4 regions of the Kitasatospora sp. NPDC127035 genome follow, and region 4 is predicted to be linked to each of the others. Evidence: riboswitches for the same ligand, from Rfam matches in the RefSeq annotation. Region 4 holds a riboswitch; each other region holds the start of a gene.
What was found. A riboswitch is a leader RNA that binds a small molecule or an ion and turns the genes downstream of it on or off. The one in region 4 is predicted to bind cobalamin.
Positions count from the first base shown of each region.

Region 1: it holds a riboswitch for cobalamin, as region 4 does, so the genes downstream of both, ACFWIC_RS09870 (ABC transporter substrate-binding protein) here and ACFWIC_RS29740 (HoxN/HupN/NixA family nickel/cobalt transporter) in region 4, are expected to answer to the same signal.
Region 2: it holds a riboswitch for cobalamin, as region 4 does, so the genes downstream of both, ACFWIC_RS21375 (prenyltransferase/squalene oxidase repeat-containing protein) here and ACFWIC_RS29740 (HoxN/HupN/NixA family nickel/cobalt transporter) in region 4, are expected to answer to the same signal.
Region 3: it holds a riboswitch for cobalamin, as region 4 does, so the genes downstream of both, ACFWIC_RS21350 (CoA-acylating methylmalonate-semialdehyde dehydrogenase) here and ACFWIC_RS29740 (HoxN/HupN/NixA family nickel/cobalt transporter) in region 4, are expected to answer to the same signal.

Region 1 covers NZ_JBHXDN010000011.1:66,326-68,514, reverse strand. Annotated here, with positions in the region: gene ACFWIC_RS09875 (FecCD family ABC transporter permease) at 1-187, opposite strand, end outside; gene ACFWIC_RS09870 (ABC transporter substrate-binding protein) at 184-1,248, opposite strand; cobalamin riboswitch at 1,268-1,473, opposite strand; gene ACFWIC_RS09865 (WD40 repeat domain-containing protein) at 1,768-2,189, opposite strand, start outside.
Region 2 covers NZ_JBHXDN010000030.1:75,393-77,581, reverse strand. Annotated here, with positions in the region: gene ACFWIC_RS21375 (prenyltransferase/squalene oxidase repeat-containing protein) at 1-823, opposite strand, end outside; cobalamin riboswitch at 921-1,060, opposite strand; gene ACFWIC_RS21370 (enoyl-CoA hydratase) at 1,312-2,088, opposite strand; gene mmsB (3-hydroxyisobutyrate dehydrogenase) at 2,085-2,189, opposite strand, start outside.
Region 3 covers NZ_JBHXDN010000030.1:69,414-71,602, forward strand. Annotated here, with positions in the region: gene metF (methylenetetrahydrofolate reductase [NAD(P)H]) at 1-467, opposite strand, end outside; partial or broken gene ACFWIC_RS21345 (dihydropteroate synthase) at 647-772, shown strand; cobalamin riboswitch at 988-1,178, shown strand; gene ACFWIC_RS21350 (CoA-acylating methylmalonate-semialdehyde dehydrogenase) at 1,387-2,189, shown strand, end outside.
Region 4 covers NZ_JBHXDN010000055.1:10,318-12,506, forward strand. Annotated here, with positions in the region: gene ACFWIC_RS29740 (HoxN/HupN/NixA family nickel/cobalt transporter) at 69-1,229, opposite strand; cobalamin riboswitch at 1,261-1,452, opposite strand; gene ACFWIC_RS29745 (metalloregulator ArsR/SmtB family transcription factor) at 1,534-1,953, shown strand; gene ACFWIC_RS29750 (DNA-formamidopyrimidine glycosylase family protein) at 2,071-2,189, opposite strand, start outside.

The DNA of each region.
Region 1 (2,189 bases), on a different contig from region 4:
CGTGCGGGTCGCCCAGCCCGAGACGGCGCACCACGACGTCGATCACCGTCCGGACCGGCTCGTGGTGCGAGCCCACGGCCAGACCGAGGAGCACGGTGGCCAGGAGCAGGGCTGCGGCGACGGCCAGGGCCGCCGCCGTGCGGCCCGGACCGGTGAGCCGCACGGCGGGAGGGGACGTGGCGGTCATGATCCCGGGTGCAGTCGGCCCAGTCCCGCCGACACCCGGGCGGCACCGTCGGCGAGCAGCACACCGGGGGTCGACTCGGAGAACGGCACCACCACGAAGGCCTTGCGCTGCACGGCGGTGAGCTTGCTCAGCACCGGGTCGCCCTGCAGATAGTCGATCTTGGACTGGGCCGTGTCCCAGTCGGCGTCCGCGAGCACGATGGCGTCCGGGTCCGCGGCGACGACCTTCTCCCAGCTCACGTTCTGCCAGGCACCGGGCAGGTCTGCGAAGACGTTGCGGGCCCCCACGGCGTCGAGCACCAGCTGAGGCCCGCCGTGGCCGGAGCCGACGAACGGTGCCTTGGTGTCCGAGTCGAACCACAGGACCTTCAGGCCCTTGCCCGCGGCCGTCGCCGTGAACTGGGCCAGCTGCTGCTCCTGCTGCCGCTGGATCGCGGCGGACCGTTCCGTGACACCGAAGACCCTGGCGACGTCGTTCAGTTCGCCCCACATCGCCTGCCAGGTCGGCGGCGGCACCTGGCTCTTGTCCGAGCAGCCGAACGGGGACAGGTACGACGGGATGCCCTGGCCGCCCAGCTCGTCCCGGGTGCCCGCGACCTTGTCGGTGAACGCGCTGGAGTAGGAGGCGTACAGGAAGTCGGGCCGCGCCGCGAGGAGCTTCTCCTTCGTCGGGTAGTCCTTGGAGAGCACCGGCACGGAGTCGTAGGCCGCCTTCCACTTCTCCGGGACGGCATTGTCGAGATAGGCGGTACCGGCCATGCGGGACTCCAGGCCGAGGGCCAGGGCCACCTCGGTCGCACCCTGATTGAGCGTCACCAGCCGCTCGGGCGGCGCGCCGACCGTCACGGTGGTCCCGCAGTTGTTCACGGTGACCGGCCCGGCACTGCCGGCCGTCGCACTGGGCGTGTCGGGTGCGGGGGCGCCCGCGCAGGCGCCGAGCACACCGGTGAACAGGAAGGCCGCGACCGCGCGGCCGACGCGTACCGGACCTGTGGGACCTACGGCACCTACGGGACGTGCGGAACGTATGGAACGGAACGGGTACGGCAGAGCGCTGGGCACGTGTTCTCCAAAACCCTCGTGGAACATGTCGCGCCGTGGCCGGTCTCCTGGCTTCCGCATCGACACGCCGCAGCCGACCTTCCCGGGTGGCTCTTCCAGCCGACCCAGTGGCCCTGACCGCTGGCAGAGCCGGTCAGCGAGGGCCGCGGCACTCCGCGGCAACAGTGGCGAGGGCCGCACCGGACTCAGACCGGTTTCCCGAACACCATGGCCACTGCAAGGTATCAGGCGTGGTCAGGTCGGTGTCGGTCGGTACCTGGGGCGATCGTTCGGATGGTTCGTCGGCGAGCGCGCCCGGGTGGCCGAGAACGGTCGGTCGGCGTCGCCGATCAGTTTCCGGGGCTCGTGGTCGGCGTCGGCCCCGGTGCCCGGGGCGCTGCCCTTCGTCTCCCACCCGGCCTTCCGGGCCGCGTCCGGGATCGGCCGGCGGCCACCTGGCGGGACCGCTCGAACATGATCCGGGGGCCGGTCGGCATCACCGCCCGGCCCCCGGATCACGAGGCACACCTCAGGGAACGCCTACCCGAGACCGGCCTTCCGGATGCCGTCCAGCCGCTCCGTGTCCTCGCCGAGGGCACGCAGGATGAGGTAGGCGGGCTCGCCGGCACCGGGCGTGCTCCCGGCGGCCAACTCCTCGTAGAAGAGCGGGATCCCGCGCCGCACCGCGTCGCAGCACTCCTCCTCGATGTCGGGGTGGCCGGCCGCCGAGGCGCTGAGGTCGGCTTCACCCTCCACGCACGCCATCAGCAGGTCGAGCACCCGGTAGCGGGCCGGCGCCGACAGCTGCTCGTGCTCCAGTGCCAGGAGGAGCATCGAGGCCATCGGCAGGGAGGCCTCGGAGAGGAAGCCCTGGGACTCGACGTCGCCCACCAGCCCGTGTCCCGACGCCTCCTCGGGCGTCCGCGCGGCCATGAGCCGTGCGAAGTCCTCCGGGACGTGGC
Region 2 (2,189 bases), on a different contig from region 4:
AGAACAGGGCCTGGGTGGCGAGGCCGGTGGTGTTGGCGTTGGACGTGGTCGCTCCGGCCGCCGCGAAGCCCCCGTCGGCGTTCTGGTGGCCGGTCAGCCACCCGAGCCCGGCGTTCGCCTTCGCGGTGCGGCCGGTCGCGGCGAGGGCCTGGACGGCCAGCGCGGTGGCGTCGGCGTCGCTCGCGCAGGTGGCCTGGCCGAAGGAGACCGGGAAACCGCCGTCGGCGCACTGACTGTCGGCGAGGAAGTCGACGGCGGCGGCCGGAGCACCACCGGGCGTGCGCTTGAGCGCGATCAGCGCGAGCGACTGGCCGAACGCGTTGCTGTAGTCGCCCCACTGGGACCGGTCGGAGAAGCGGCCGCTCGGGCTCTGGAGCGAGCGGAGCCGGGCAGGGAGGTCGACGCCGCCGAAGGCGGTCGGGTTCTCGCCGCGAACCTCGACGGCGAGCAGCAGCTTGGCCGTCGCCCCGGCGTACGCCTCGGTGGTGCCGTCGCCGAGGTAGCCGCCGATGACGTCGGGCTTCGCCAGCCAGGCGGTGGCCTTCGCGGCGGCCTGGTCGGAGCTGCGGGAGGCGGCGAAAGCGAGCACGGCGTCGATGGTCAGGCCCTGGTCGGGGTAGGCGGTGCCGTCGAACACCGACTCGAAGTGGTCCCCGTCCACCAGCTGGCGGGCCAGCCAGCCCGCCGCGGCGGCGTCCGGACGGACGGTCGGGGAGGACAGTCGTGCGGGGGTGGCGTGTGCGGCGGTGACCGCCGGGAGCGCGGTGGCGAGGGCGAGCGCGGGTATGGCGAGCAGTCCGAGAGTGCGGCGGAGCGCGGGCATGAGAGCCTTTCCGGGCCTGGACGCAGGGGCCCGGAGAGCGTCCGCGGGGGGCCGGGGGCAGCTCTCGGAGCTCCGGCCCGCAGACCACGACGGGAGGAGTGGACACCTCTCCGCCGCCGGGTACTCGGGCTCGCCGCCGACAGCCGTCGGCGGCCTACCGTTGCGGGTCAGCGCCGGATTCGAACCGGACTTCCCCCGACGGCGGAGTCAGAACATGACGGCCCATCATGGCGACGCCCGAAAGGCCGGGTCAAGGGTCCGTGCGTCACATCACAGCGCATCCGGGCAGGTCGTCGGCGACCTACCCCCGGGAGGGCCCGGACGCCGCTCGACGGGCCGACGGCCCCGTGGTGCGGCGCCCCGCGGCCGGGGCGCCGCACCACGGCGCGCCTCGGCCCGGGTGCCGGCGGTGGGTGGTGGCGGTGGGTGCCGGCGGTGGGTGGTGGCGGTGGTGGGTGGCGGTGGTGGGTGGCGGCGGTCGTCAGTTGTCAGCGGTGGGTGAACGACGCCGGCCGCTTCTCGGCGAACGCCGCCATGCCCTCCTTCTGGTCGGCGGTGGCGAAGACGGCGTGGAAGAGCCGCCGCTCGAAGCGGACGCCCTCGGCGAGGGTGGTCTCGAAGGCGCGGTCGACCGCCTCCTTCAGCATGATGCTCGCCGGCGCGGACATCTCCGCGACCTTCTCGGCCGTCGCCAGCGCCTCGGCCAGCAGCCGGTCGGCCGGGACGATCCGGGAGACCAGGCCGGCCCGCTCGGCCTCCTCGGCGCCCATCGTCCGGCCGGTCAGGCACAGGTTCATCGCCTTCGCCTTGCCGACCGCCCGGGTGAGCCGCTGCGAACCGCCGATCCCGGGGATCACCCCCAGCTTGATCTCCGGCTGGCCGAACTTCGCGGTGTCCGCCGCGAGCAGGATGTCGCAGAGCATCGCCAACTCGCAGCCCCCGCCCAGCGCGTAGCCCGCGACCGCCGCGACGATCGGCTTGCGGATCCTGCCCAGGTCGTCCCAGGCCGCGAACCAGTCGCCGAGGTAGGCCTCGACGAAGTCGAGGGACTGCATCTCCTTGATGTCGGCGCCGGCCGCGAACGCCTTCTCGGAGCCGGTGATCACCAGGCAGCCGATCCCCGGGTCCCGGTCGAAGTCCCTCGCCGCGGCGACGACCTCGTTCATGAGCTGCGTGTTGAGCGCGTTGAGCGCCTTCGGCCGGTCGAGCGTGATCAGCCCGACCCGGCCCTTGCGCTCCACCAGAATCGTCTCGTACGCGGTCACTGCGCGCTCCCTCCCAGGGTGGTGATGATCGCCGAGAAATCCAGTCCGGCACCCTCGTCGGCGGCGAACTTCGCGTACAACTCGGCTGCCTTCAGGCCGAG
Region 3 (2,189 bases), on a different contig from region 4:
ACGCAGAAGTCGCCGGACTCCTTGATCATCCGCACCAGGTCGGCGGCGTACGCCACGCCTGCGGGGTGGCGGACCCAGGGGCCGAGCGGGTCGCCGGGCGGATCGCCCCGCAGGGCCAGGATGTTGCGGACCCCCTGGTCGGCGTAGTGCCCGAGGATGTTCCGCAGCTCCGCGACGCTGTGGCCGACGGCCGTCAGGTGGGCCGTCGGCGTCAGGGTGGTCTCCTGCGCGATCCGCCCGGTGACGTTCACCGTGCGCTCCCGGGTGGACCCGCCGGCGCCGTACGTCACCGACACGAAGGTGGGTGCCAGAGCCTCCAGCCTGCGGATCGCGTTCCACAGGCCGGCCTCCGCCGCGGCGCTGCGCGGCGGCATGAACTCGAAGGAAAAGGAACGCCGACCGGTGGCCAGGAGTTCGCGGACGGATGCCGCGTGATCGGTTCGTCTGGAAGGGATTCCGAGTGTCATGGGAGGAGGCTATCCAGAGCGGTGGGATCGCACACGCGTCCGTCCATCCTGTGATACGAGATTTCTCACGCATACGTCCGGCGGGCCTGTTCCGGTGTTTTCCACCGACGGTTCCCCGCGGATTCCCGGCCCGTCGGGAAAAAGTCCGGCGCGGCCTCGCAGAAGGGCACCATAGGCGCATGGAGAGACGTTCGTACGGGCTTCCGGGAATACCCGACTGGGACCGGTGTGCGGTGAGGGGAATCGTGAACGTGACACCGGACTCGTTCTCGGACGGGGGGCGCTGGTCGGACCCGGGCCGGGCACGCCCCGCCGGGCGGAAGGATCGCCCTGCACGGCAGCTGCCGCGAGGCCGTCACGAGGGTTGCGGAGCTCGGCGACTCCGGCGCCGGTCCGGTGCTGCGACCGGCCCAACCGCACGACGAGGTGAGGGACTTCTTCCACGCGGACCACAACCACGTCGCCGCGCCGGAGGAGGTCGCGGAACGGACGGCGGCGGCGAGGGATGCCCTGGACTTACTAGGACGTCCAACTATATGGTCGTGGACAAGGCCCGCAGTGCAGGGAAGCCGGTGTGAATCCGGCACGGTCCCGCCACTGTGACCGGGGAGTGCGTCGCCGCAGTACCAGCCACTGGCAGCCAGCCGGGAAGGCCGGGCGACGCGCGCTGATCCGGGAGTCAGGATACCGACTGCGGGTGTTCCGTGTTGTCCACGAGGATGGAGCAAACACGCATGGCACCGGTCCGCGCCCTTCCCGACCCTGGTGATCCTGCGACGGCTGCGGCACACCCGTCTCCCTGACGGCTCGCCGCGCCCGGCGACGGCCCGACGCGTGCGCTCACCCGAGCGCGGCGCGGGCGTCCGTCGTGCGCCCTTCCCTCGGATCTTCCCGACACCCTGACGAGAGCAGGTCTGTGATGGTCCGTGAACTCACCCACTTCATCGGCGGCAAGCACGTCCCCGGGACCTCCGGGGACTTCGGCGACGTCTACGACCCGAACACCGGCACGGTCCAGGCCCGGGTCCCGCTCGCGGGCCGCGCCGAGACCGAGGCGGCGATCGCCGACGCCGAGCGCGCCCAGTCCGAGTGGGCCGCCTGGAACCCCCAGCGCCGCGCCCGCGTGCTGCTGCGCTTCCTCCAGCTCGTCGAGGCCGAACGCGAGCCGCTGGCCCGCCTGCTCTCGGCCGAGCACGGCAAGACCGTCGCCGACGCCCACGGCGACCTCCAGCGCGGGCTGGAGGTGGTGGAGTTCGCGGCGGGCATCCCGCACCTGCTGAAGGGCGAGTTCACCGACAGCGCCGGCACCGGCATCGACGTGTACTCGATGCGCCAGCCGCTCGGCGTGGTCGCCGGCATCACCCCGTTCAACTTCCCGGCGATGATCCCGCTGTGGAAGGCGGCGCCCGCCCTGGCCTGCGGCAACGCCTTCATCCTCAAGCCCTCCGAGCGGGACCCGTCGGTGCCGCTGCGGCTGGCCGAGCTGTTCCTGGAGGCGGGCCTGCCGCCGGGCGTCCTGAACGTCGTCAACGGGGGCAAGGAGGCCGTGGACACGCTGCTGGAGGACCCCCGGGTCCAGGCGCTCGGGTTCGTGGGTTCCACCCCGATCGCCCAGTACGTGTACGCGACGGCCGCCGCCCACGGGAAGCGCGCCCAGTGCTTCGGCGGCGCCAAGAACCACATGATCGTGATGCCGGACGCCGACCTCGACCAGGCCGCGGA
Region 4 (2,189 bases):
CGGGCACGCGGGCGGCGCCCGCCGGACCCGTGGAGGGGTCCGGCGGGCGCCGTCCGGTCCCGCGTCGGCTACGAGCCGTCGCCGGCCGGCTCGACGATCGGTCCGGCGGCCAGCACCGGCCGGACCGCCTGCGGGCTCCACTTCCGCTCGACACCCGCCAGCCGCCAGTACGCGATGGCCGCGGCCCAGACCACCACGAACAGCGCGACGATCGCGTAGCCGACGTTGTCCAGCGAGATCTCCGCGACCCAGCCGCTCACCGGGTCGGTGAGGTCGAGCTTCTCGTGCAGCACCCCGACCAGCTCGATCGTCCCGATGATGAACGCCACCGCGATCGACAGCCCGGTGATGGTCAGGTTGTAGTACACCTTCCGCACCGGGTTGGAGAACGCCCACTGGTAGGCGAAGTTCATGAACGTGCCGTCCAGCGTGTCGAACAGGCTCATCCCGGCCGCGAACAGCAGCGGCAGGCAGATGATCGCGTACCAGGGCAGGCCGGAGGCGGCGCCGGAGCCGGCCATCACCATCAGCGACACCTCGGTCGCGGTGTCGAAGCCCAGGCCCAGCACCATGCCGACCGGGAACATCTGCCCCGGCCGGGTGATCGAACGGGTCGCCCGGTTGAGCACCCGGGCCAGGAGGCCCCGCGCGTTCAGGTGCTCCTCCAGCTCGGCCTCGTCGTACCGCCCGGCGCGCATCGAGCGGAACACCTTGAGGATGCCGAACAGCGCGGCCAGGTTGAGCGCGCCGATCAGGTAGAGGAAGACGCCGGAGGCCGAGGTGCCGACCACGCCCAGCCACTGGTGGGTGGTGGACTCGTCGTCCATCAGCGTGCCGGCGAGCTGGGCGCCGCCCGCGACCAGGGCCGCCATCAGCACGACCATCGAGGAGTGCCCGAGGGCGAACCAGAAGCCCACCGAGACCGGCCGCTTGCCGTCCGCCATGAGCTTGCGGGTGGTGTTGTCGATCACCGCGATGTGGTCGGCGTCGAAGGCGTGCCGCATACCGAGGGTGTAGGCGGTGATGCCCAGGCCCACACCGAAGACCTGGGTTCCGACCTCGTACTTCTCCGGCGCGACCAGGAAGATCAGGGTGCCGAAGGCCACCACGTGCATGGCCAGGATCACGCCCATCAGGCCGGCCGTGCGGAGGGTGTCCGCCCGTCTCCAGCGGAAGGTCGGCAGGGCGGCGGACACTGCGGGATCGGCGGCGGTCTCGGGCAGGGTCATCGTGGGATCACGCTCCAGCACCTCGTGGAAATACCTCGTGAGATGCCGTGGCCGGTCTCCTGGCTTACGGGCTTCCGTACCCGCCTTCCCAGGTGCGCGAGGCACCCAGTGGCGTCGTGGGCACGGACGACTCCCCCGATCACAGTGGCGAGGGCCGCTCCGGACTGGGACCCCTGGGGGTCCTCCACCGGTCTTCCCGAGCACCACGGCGGGGATCAACGTAGAGGTCCCCGAACACCCGTGCAAGGCTGCGCACCTGCGCAGGTGTCAAGGATCACAGGTCGCCGGCTGCAAGAATGCGGGCATGCATCTCGTACCGGCCGACCGCGCGGGCCATCGCACCATCGACGGACACCGGGTCTGCGAGGCGATCGCGGCGATCGGCGACACCGGCCACGTCCGCGCCTGGGCCGAGCGGTTCTCCCTGCTCGCCGACCCCGGGCGGCTCTCCCTGCTGCTCGCCCTGCACCGGGCCGGTCCCCTGGCCGTCAGCGACCTGGCGGTCGCCACCGGCATGCGCGACCCGGCCGTCTCGCAGGCACTGCGCCTGCTGCGCACCGCCGCCGTGGTGGCCGGGGAGAAGGACGGACGTGTGGTGCGCTACCGGCTTGTGGACGAGGCCATGCGCCCCCTGCTCGACGAGTGCGCCGGTGACGAGCACGTCGAGTTCCCCGACCAGCCGGCCGACGGGGTGGAGCCCGGGAGCGCCGCCGCGGCCGGCTGACCGACCGGCCGGGCAGGGGGGCAACCCCGGGTCCGCACCCCGGGCGACGGCAGAGCGGCACCCCGGTCGGCTGCCGGGCGGCTCCGCCCCGGAGCCCCCGTCAGCTGCCCGGAACGGCTACGCCCGCTGGCAGGACGGGCACCAGAAGAGGTTCCGCGCCGCGTGCTCCTCGGTCCGGACGTCGGTGCCGCAGACCAGACACGGCATCGCGGCCCGCCGGTACACGTAGACCTCGC